DNA from 3 places in the Paenibacillus shenyangensis genome. Region 1 is predicted to be linked to each of the others. Evidence: riboswitches for the same ligand, from Rfam matches in the RefSeq annotation. Region 1 holds a riboswitch; each other region holds the start of a gene.
The links. A riboswitch is a leader RNA that binds a small molecule or an ion and turns the genes downstream of it on or off. The one in region 1 is predicted to bind glycine.

Region 1 (3,287 bases):
ATGTCCCAGATGATTCACTCCGATACTCATTTCAAAGCCGTCGGATGTCTCTTTACGTTTGAGGTTAACGACTCCGGCATTATTAAGCAGTACATCCAGATAATCGTAACGCTTGTTATACTCTTCTGCAAAATGACGGATGGTCGCAAGTGATCCCAGATCGCATTTCATCAACGTAATATTGTCGGATCCGCTCTCCTGACGCGCCTGGTGTAGCGCTTGTTGGCCGCGTTCTTCATTGCGACAGCCCATAATTACTTCATGTCCACGCCGGGCCAGTTCGATAGTTGCTGCCAGACCCATGCCGGAATTGGCGCCTGTAATGAATATCCGCTTTGCGTTCATCGTATTCCTCCTGTTGGGTTTATTCTTTTAAATAAACGTCAGGAGACTTTTTCACGCATATGCAGGAGGACGTACCGGATATCCTTGCTAACCAACATGCATCCTGTCCTAGACTGTATCCTGGATAACGACCTGTACAGCAAAAAGCACATTACACCAAAAAGATGGCCTGCTTGATGAGCGGCAGACAGCAGACAAGCTTGGCTGCCCCAGAATAGCTGTATGCTATCCCAGCTACAGTATGCAAGCTGCTGGATCTCTTTTTGCGTAATGTGCTTGTACGTAATGTGTTCGCAGTTGAAATACACTTTATCCAGGAAACAGATATGATATCCATTTTCGGATAAGTATTGGTTCTGTAAAGGTTATATGTATGGTTGACTGTTAATCCTGTACCTGCAGTGACTCATCTACAGCCAACTATACAAGAAATAAACATGCTATCACCATCTGTTGGCCGACCGATTAATCCTGAGCGTGCTCGGCGTAGGCTTTGGCATCCATCAGTTTGGATAACGCACTTTCCAGATCACCGGTAACTTTCAATTCGATCATCCATCCGCGTCCATAAGGGTCGGAGTTAACCAGTTCAGGCTCGGTTTCCAGATCCGCATTGAACGTAACGACCGTACCTGCCAGCGGACAGAACAACTCCGATGCCGTTTTGACAGATTCAACTGTTCCTACTTCTTCATCAGCAGCTACTTCGCGTCCTGCTTTTGGCAGCTCTACAAATACGATATCTCCCAGTTGGTGCTGGGCAAAGTCGGTAATGCCGATACGTACCGTGTCTTCGTTAATACGTTCTACCCATTCGTGCTCTTCACTGTACAACAATTGGTCTTTGATCTCACTCATTGTCCTATTCCTCCGATTCATGTCATGATTTGGTTATGATGCCACAAGCGTATAGTAAGGAAGATTACGCTGTCAAGAGTCTTGACATCCCTCTATGAATCAAGTATTAATATAATATACATACATTTTTAACATTCTTATTACTGAATGTTCGGAAATACATAACATAATATGTGAGCGGATGAACGTACAGGGAGAGACTGCCACCAGCACCAGGGCAGCGCCGAAGGAGTAAGCCGTCAAGGTGAATCTCTCAGGCAAAAGGACCTGTACTGGACGCGGCTCTGGAGAGAATCCGACGGTTATGAACAGCTATCATAATCATACCTGAGCGGATCACCAAAGGGGAAACTTATATCGGCTCTGTGCTTTTATGAGGAGTATAGCATACCACAATGGATTATGCTGTATGATCATTACGCATCGGATGAATAAGGTAACTCTCAGGTACCAAGGACAGGGAGGAAAAGGAAAATGCGGGCGATGCCTGTTTATTTCCTGATCCTCTCTGTTTTTTGTTTTTATCAAATAAACCATGAGGTGAATCATTCATGACTACAGAACTCAAGCGTACACCGCTATATCCGTTATATGCTGCATCCGGTTCTCCACGCTGCATTGATTTTGGCGGTTGGGACCTGCCTGTCCAGTTTACAGGTATTCAAAAAGAGCATGAAGCCGTTCGCGAACAAGCAGGACTATTCGATGTTTCCCATATGGGTGAGGTTATGATCAGCGGCAACGGATCACTAGCTTATCTGCAAAATATGCTTACCAATGATGTATCCCGGTTGCAGGACGGTCAGGCTCAGTACACACTAATGTGCTATCCGACTGGTGGAGTCGTGGATGATTTACTCGTGTACCGATTGGGCGAAGAACATTATATGCTCGTTATCAATGCCTCCAATATCGACAAAGACATCGAATGGCTGGAGAAGCATTTACCGGAAGGTGTAACCCTGAAGAACATTTCCGAGCAGACTGCGCTGATCGCTCTGCAGGGTCCGCTGGCCGCCAGTATTCTGGCCAAAGCAGCTGGCAGTGAAGTGTACAGCAATATCCCCGGTTTTTCCTTTATTGCCGATGCGGAGCTCTTTGGTGCCAAAGTAATCCTGTCCCGTACCGGCTACACCGGTGAAGACGGCTATGAGATTTATGCTCCTGCCGATCAGGCAGGTCAGATCTGGACCGGACTGCTGACAGCAGGTGAACCGGATGGACTCGTTCCATGCGGACTAGGAGCACGGGACACACTCCGCTTTGAAGCCAAGCTGCCGCTGTATGGCCAGGAGCTGTCTGCAGATATTACACCGCTGGAAGCTGGTCTTGGTTTCTTTGTAAAACTGGATAAAGGTGAATTTATCGGTCGCGATGTGCTGCTGAAGCAAAAGGAACAGGGGGCTCCCCGCAAGCTGGTTGGCGTGGAAATGATCGATCGTGGTATTCCCCGCTCCCATTATCCCGTATTCCTGGAAGGTCGCCAGATTGGCGAAGTCACTACCGGTACACAGTCTCCTACTCTCAAACGCAATCTGGGACTGGCTTTGATTGAAGCCGAACATGCTGTTATCGGAACTGTCATCGAGGTAGAGATTCGCGGCAAAATGCTCAAAGCCGAAGTGGTCAAGGCTCCTTTTTATAAAAGAAAGCCGGTAACTGTCTGATTGTTCGCTTAAGTATTCTTCACACTGAACATCTTTCCCCATTATCCGGCAGCCTGATCTGCCGAAAGGAGTATATACAATGAAATTGCATCGCTATATTCCGATGACGCCGCAAAATGAAGCCGATATGCTGGCTGTTGTCGGCGCGTCATCCATCGAGGATCTGTTCAAAGATATTCCTGCAGCTGTCCGTTATCAGGGTACGCTGCCTATGTCGGAGATGCTGGACGAGTATGCACTCACCCGTCATATGGGACAACTGGCTGGGCGTAATGCCGATACCGATCGTTATACGAGCTTCCTTGGAGCAGGCATTTATGATCATCATGTCCCATCGGTCATCAACCATGTAATTTCCCGCTCCGAATTCTACACCGCATATACTCCATATCAACCGGAGATCAGCCAGGGCGAGCT
Region 2 (3,287 bases), on a different contig from region 1:
GAGCTGCCGAAAAGCAGAAAAGTATTACAGGCAATCTGCTGCAGTCTGTTGAAGAAGGAGTCATTATGTGTGATTCCCAACAGCTGATTTCCTTTATTAATCCGACTATGCAGACCTGGTTCGATCTGGATGATTATACAGGACGGCCCATCACTGAGCTGTTGATTCATATGGATCAGCTTACAGGTAGTACCTTTTCCCTGAATGACAGACTGGAGCATTATATGAACAGCGGGGAGCACTGGGAGCAGGGCGAACTGATCCGCTTGAACAACAATCGCATTCTGTCGCTTTACGTTACACCGGTGATCGATCCGATAGCAGAGATTAAGCATGGATTTCTACTGGTCTTCCGTGATTGTACGGAAGAGAAAAGGGTACGTCAGATGCAGGATGAGCTGATTACCGTTGTCTCACACGAGCTGAGAACGCCGCTGTCGGCGATTATGGGCTATATTGAGATGCTGACCATGTATGAGGATATGCCGGCTGCCAAGCGCCAGGAGTTCATGCATACGATCCAGCAGGAAGGGAACCGGTTGTCCAGACTGCTGGATGATTTTCTGGACAGTCAGCGTATCGAAGCAAGGCATATTGAATATCATATGAGCTGTCTTCCGGTACGTGAGCTGGTCCAGACTGTGTGCTACCAATGGGACATTCATTCACGGCATCGCATTCGTATACATGGTGATGGTGAGGAAATGTATATTTTGGGTGATCAGCACCGTATGATTCAGGTCATTCATAATCTGATCAGCAATGCGCTCAAGTATTCACCGGACAGCATGGCTGTTGATATCAGTGTCAAAGAGGAAGCAGATTCTGTAGTTATTGCAGTCGAAGATTACGGAATCGGTATTCCGGAGCAGGATCAGCCGCATGTGTTCCGCAAATTTTTCCGTTCGCATTCGGCTGCTTCCCGCAAAGTAAGCGGCACCGGTCTGGGATTATATATCGCGAATCTTATTGTAAATGATCATCAGGGTCAGCTTCAGGTACTTTCCAATCCGGGTCATGGCTCTAGATTTATACTGACACTGCCGAAGTATACACCATCCCAAGATTTCCTCTAAAAAAGGTTTGCGCGAAACGGAAAGCGGACAATTTTATCCAAGCGCGAAGTAACTTTGGGCAGGGGAATTGACAGTGTCATACCCGCTGAATTAAGCTAGGGGTGACAAGGATAATGAGCAGAACCAAAGAGGGGTTTTCCCTATGAAAATAGACTGCGAATGAAGATAGCGGGAGAGTCTGCGGATGTATGTGATCCGCCACCGAAGGAGCAAGTCGGCGGGAATGCCAACCCCCGGCCAATCTCTCAGGTACCAGGAACCGCTGCCGGACGCAACTCTGGAGAGAGCGCAAGCCACCCAAGGGGTATGACAGGAGCAATGTCAGTAGGCAATACTGGCATGTCCGTCCAAACTCTCAGGTAACGAGGACAGAGCAATAGGCCCTTGCAGGCCATGCTCTGTCCTTTTTTGCTGTTAATTGATTTAGATATGGCAATATGTTCATATTTAGCGGAGACAGACGGCAGGGCGGAGAACATCTGCAGCACACTCTGCCGAAAAACAACTTGTTCAAAATAACAATTCACAGGCGCATATGCGGGAAAGAGGAATCAGAATGCGTTTTAAAAATGTATTCAATATTATCGGTCCATCGATGGTCGGTCCATCCAGTTCACATACGGCAGGAGCAGCACGTCTGGGCCGGGCAGCCAGACAGCTGCTAGGCGTTTGTCCGGAACATGCGGATATTATTCTATACGGTTCATTTGCAGAGACGTACTGGGGGCATGGTACGGATCTGGCGCTGGTGGGCGGATTGCTGGACTACAGTCCGGATGATCCACGTCTGCCGGATGCAGCGGAGGAAGCTGATCAACTGGGAATGACGATTCAATTTGATAAAGGAAGCGGTAATTATCCGCATCCGAACTTTGTACGCATCCGGCTAAAACGGGGTGAGCATACCGCCGAACTGGCAGGTGCTTCGATCGGAGGCGGCAATATCGAGATCCATGAAATGAATGGGTTCGATCTCAGAGGGTCCGGTCAGTACCCTACACTGGCAGTAGAGCATCAGGACAGCAAAGGCGTACTGGCGGATATTACGCGTACCCTGAGCGAATCGGAGCTGAATATTGGCTTTATGGATGTGGACCGCAAATCACGCAGTGGTGAGGCAATGACAGTCATCGAACTTGATAGTGCCCCGGTTCAGGCAGTACTCGATCGAATCGAGCAGCTGCCTTATGTCACCCGTGCGGTAGTTATTAATCTGGATTAATGGAAGGTTGTGAATCGGAATGCAATTCCGTTCGTTAAAAGATATTATCAGACTATGCGAGGAACGTTCGCTAACGATAGCAGAACTGATGGTGCAAGAGCAGGTCAAGGAAACCGGAGTATCACGCGAAGAAGTCGTTCAGCAGATGACGGATTATTATCATATTATGAAAGAAGCCGTACACAAAGGAATCACGGAAGATACAGTGTCTCGCAGTGGATTAACCGGTGGTGATGCACGCCGGGTATACAATTACCTGAATAATGGCGAAACTGCATCTGGCAGTGATGCAACGCGAGCGATGTCCTATGCCCTCGCCGTATCCGAAGTAAATGCTTCGATGGGTCGCATTATCGCGACACCGACAGCAGGGTCCTGTGGTATTATTCCTGGTGTATTTGTAAGCACACAGGAACGGTTTGGCTGGAGCGATGAGCAGATGGTGATGGGTTTGTTCGCCGCTGGAGCGATCGGCTATGTTATTGCCAACAACTCGTCCATCTCCGGCGCAGAGGGCGGCTGTCAGGCTGAGGTAGGCTCGGCGATTGGTATGGCGGCAGGAGCAGTCGTTGAACTGCGACAGGGTACACCGGAGCAGGCGATGCATGCTGTCGGTCTGGCTCTCAAAAATACGCTGGGACTGATCTGTGATCCGGTAGCCGGACTGGTAGAGATTCCGTGTATTGTACGTAACGGTCTCGGAGCAGTAAATGCACTGGCAGCTGCCGATATGGCGCTGGCCGGCGTACGCAGTGCAATTCCTTCGGATGAAGTGGTGGATGTTATGCTACAGGTAGGGCGTTCGATGCCGAGTGAACATCGCGAAACCGCACGTGGTGGTCTGGCCCAGACACCGACCGGTCGCAAAATTACAGAAGAGCTGCGTCGTCGCAGACAGAATAACGGCAATTAATTTGCTGAATGAGAACTGTACAAAAGTATAGATTCAATACATGTATTATCAATTGTAGTCATAGAAGATCCTCTTT
Region 3 (3,287 bases), on a different contig from region 1:
ATATCTGGTCACTGTTTTTTTATCTTTTTATCTCTGAAATGAATTTTAAGCGTACCCACCTGTAACTATTTCATGTATCGGTTACGTGAGCACTCTGAATACTTCTTTTTGCTTTGCGAACTCGCAGAGAATACAGCACCAGCAGCAGAATAAACCATAGCGGCGTACACAGCAGCGCCGGACGTGTCTCCTGGGCGATCAGCATAATTACCAGGATCGCAGCGAACAGTGCCAGTACCGCATAGTTGATAAACGGAGTCAGAGGCGCTTTGAACTTGGATGCCTGGTGCAGATCGCGGCGGTTTCTTTTGTATCGGATATGGCAGACCAGAATCACGCCCCATACCCAAATAAAGCAGATCGCACTGATCGATGTTACAATCTCAAAAGCCTGTCCCGGAATCAGCTTGCTCAGCAACGCGCCACCGGAAATAACCAGCGTCGATACGAACAAGGAGCTGCTTGGTACATGATTGCGGTTAAGCTCACCAAACTTCTGGGGAGCCTGCCCTTTACGACTCAGATTATACAAAATACGGCTGGTCGAGAACATGCCGCTGTTGCACGCGGATGCTGCCGAGGTTAGTACGACAAAGTTGATAATGCCTGCTGCTACCGGAATACCAACCAGAGTAAATGTACGTACGAACGGACTTTCTGCCGGACTCAGCTGTGTCCACGGATTGATGCACAGCAATACGATCAATGCGCCTACATAGAAAAACAGAATGCGCAGCGGAATCTTGTTGATCGCTGACGGAATATTTTTCTGTGGATCTGCCGTTTCCGCGGCCGATACACCGACCAGCTCCACACCCACATAGGCGAAGACGACCATCTGGAACGAGAACAGGAACCCGGTAACCCCATTCGGGAAAATGCCGCCGTGCTCCCACAGATTACGGACGGTGACCGAGCCTGCATCAGTCTTGAAGCCCATGATCAGCAGCACGACACCAAGCCCGATCAATGCCAGAATCGTGATCACCTTGATCAGGGCGAACCAGAATTCCAGTTCCCCAAAATTCTTGACTGTCATCAGATTGAGCCCGAGCAGAATAATCAGGCACAGGACTGCCGGCATCCACTGCGGAATATCGAACCAGTACTGCACATATACGCCCACGGCGATCACATCCGCCATTGCGGTCATAATCCAGCAGAACCAGTAGGTCCAGCCGGTAATAAAAGCGGCTTTGGGTCCCAGATAATCTTCGGCAATATCCGTGAACGACTGGTAGCCTGCTTTGGAGAGCAGCAGCTCACCCAGTGCTCTCATCACGAAAAAGATAGCCATGCCGACGATCAGATACGTGATAATAATCGAAGGTCCTGCCTTCTCGATCGCTTTGCCCGATCCGAGGAATAACCCGGTTCCAATCGTACCTCCGATCGCAATCAACTGTACGTGCCGATTGGCAAGTTCTCTTTTTAATTCTTTCTGTGCCATGCTGATTTCCCCCTCAATCCTTGCGTAATTTACGTAAAAGTCCATAAAAAAAGAGACTGGATGTCATCCAATCTCCGGTGCACAAGAATATCAAAATATACACCTGCCCTATGGATCGCAATGATCCGCATGACAAATATATATTCGGTACTCTTCTGTCCTTTTGCCTGAGATTGTGAACCCTTCGGCGCCGCGGTTAATCCGCAGTCTCTCCAGAAGCTGCTCCTGCTATAGTGTGATCCATAGCAATCATAGCCCTTGAATAATTATGAAGTTATAAAACGGTATTGCTATGCTACCATATTACCGGCAATGTAAGCAATCCATCAGTGAAAAAAATTACAATTGCCTTTTTTATCCTTTTCATGTCTTTATATACTCCATGCTTAACCGAGCGCCTGTTTTTCTTCACCCGGCTGAGGTTTACGGTAAAATCGAATAAACATTAACAGTCCTACTAATGCCACAATAATACCTGACCAGAAAAACCATACCTGGACGCCATACCGGTCCACAACCGGGCCAGCCAGTGCGAGTCCGATCGGCGAAGACAGCAGTCCTATACTCGTAATCAGTGACAGAACCCGCCCCAGCATCTCCGGTTCATAGGCTTTCTGGATCATCGCCATATACGGACCGTTGAATAATGGAGCCGCCGCGCCCATCAGAAAAGACAAGGCAGCGAATCCCCAAAATGCTCTGCTGCCAATCATGCCGCTCAGCATACAGGTTATTCCGATAATGCCCAGACTCAGACTGATATAAGTGGAATCTTTCCATTTGGAAGCCAGTACGGACAGCAGCATACTGCCCAGGATCATCCCTATGCCAAATACGGCTTCGATCAGACTGGCACTGTATCCGCCGCGTCCAAAGTGCGACAGTGTCATTAGTGGAAATAGCATCGCCAGCGGCATAAATACGACACTGAATACAGCCATGGCGATGGTGATCGTCACAATGGATTGATCCGAGATCCATGTCTTCCAGCCCAGAATGAATTCCCGGCGAAAGGAAGGCTTCTCCTGAATCTCCTGCTTGGGTTGATCGATACGAACCAGCATCAGCATCGTATTGGCGATCAATGCCCCTACGACATCGAGCAGCAGCAATGTTCCCAGCGAAGTAGCCGAATATACGGCAATACCCAGCGCCGGTCCCAGCACACTGGAGGCAGAGAATACGAGCTGGTGCCAGCCGGCTACCCGTGTCAGCTGATCCTCCGGCGCAATCAGCGGAATCGCTGCCTGAAAGGAAGGTCCATGAAAAGCCGAAGCTGCCGAGCGGACAAACAGCACCACATAGACCACCCATAGACTCGGCTCTCCTGCCAAATAATACAGCCCGAGTGCAAGGCTGGATACCGCTATTACGCTGTCCGCTACGATCATGGTAATCTTGCGATTCCAGCGGTCCAGCCATACTCCGATAAAGGGGCCGAGCAGTGCCTGCGGCATAAACCCAACCAGCGCAGCAATCATTAATATTGAAGCCGAACCTGTGGTCTCGGTCAGATGCCAGATAATAGCGAATTGAACCATCGAGGAAGTCAGGATCGAGAAGATCTGTCCACTAAAAATGAATGCGAATTTCCGTTTCCAATCTGCATGCATAATGATACCCTCTCCTTTTCTGTACATTTGAAGCAACAAAAAAGCAGATCTGTGCCCATAGGGGCTCCGATCTGCTTCATAACGTACAGGAACATAGCAGGACAACATAACATACAGCCGTCCGGATCGCGTTCAATGTCCATATACGTAAAGATAAGCATCACAAAAGAAGCCCTCCTCAACAGGGATTTTTCTTTTTCGGCTGCTTAACGTAAACGCATGGA

Region 2: another riboswitch for glycine. It lies ahead of sdaAB (L-serine ammonia-lyase, iron-sulfur-dependent subunit beta); the one in region 1 lies ahead of gcvT (glycine cleavage system aminomethyltransferase GcvT).
Region 3: another riboswitch for glycine. It lies ahead of H065_RS0111830 (amino acid permease); the one in region 1 lies ahead of gcvT (glycine cleavage system aminomethyltransferase GcvT).

The regions. Positions count from the first base shown of each region.
Region 1 covers NZ_AOIG01000015.1:119,061-122,347, reverse strand. The annotation lists gene H065_RS0113015 (SDR family oxidoreductase) at 1-345, opposite strand, end outside; gene gcvH (glycine cleavage system protein GcvH) at 811-1,203, opposite strand; glycine riboswitch at 1,385-1,482, shown strand; gene gcvT (glycine cleavage system aminomethyltransferase GcvT) at 1,755-2,870, shown strand; gene gcvPA (aminomethyl-transferring glycine dehydrogenase subunit GcvPA) at 2,950-3,287, shown strand, end outside.
Region 2 covers NZ_AOIG01000006.1:168,305-171,591, reverse strand. The annotation lists gene H065_RS0104860 (sensor histidine kinase) at 1-1,076, shown strand, start outside; glycine riboswitch at 1,236-1,348, shown strand; gene sdaAB (L-serine ammonia-lyase, iron-sulfur-dependent subunit beta) at 1,633-2,298, shown strand; gene sdaAA (L-serine ammonia-lyase, iron-sulfur-dependent, subunit alpha) at 2,318-3,211, shown strand.
Region 3 covers NZ_AOIG01000013.1:19,204-22,490, reverse strand. The annotation lists gene H065_RS0111830 (amino acid permease) at 71-1,450, opposite strand; glycine riboswitch at 1,596-1,676, opposite strand; gene H065_RS25835 (MFS transporter) at 1,837-3,063, opposite strand.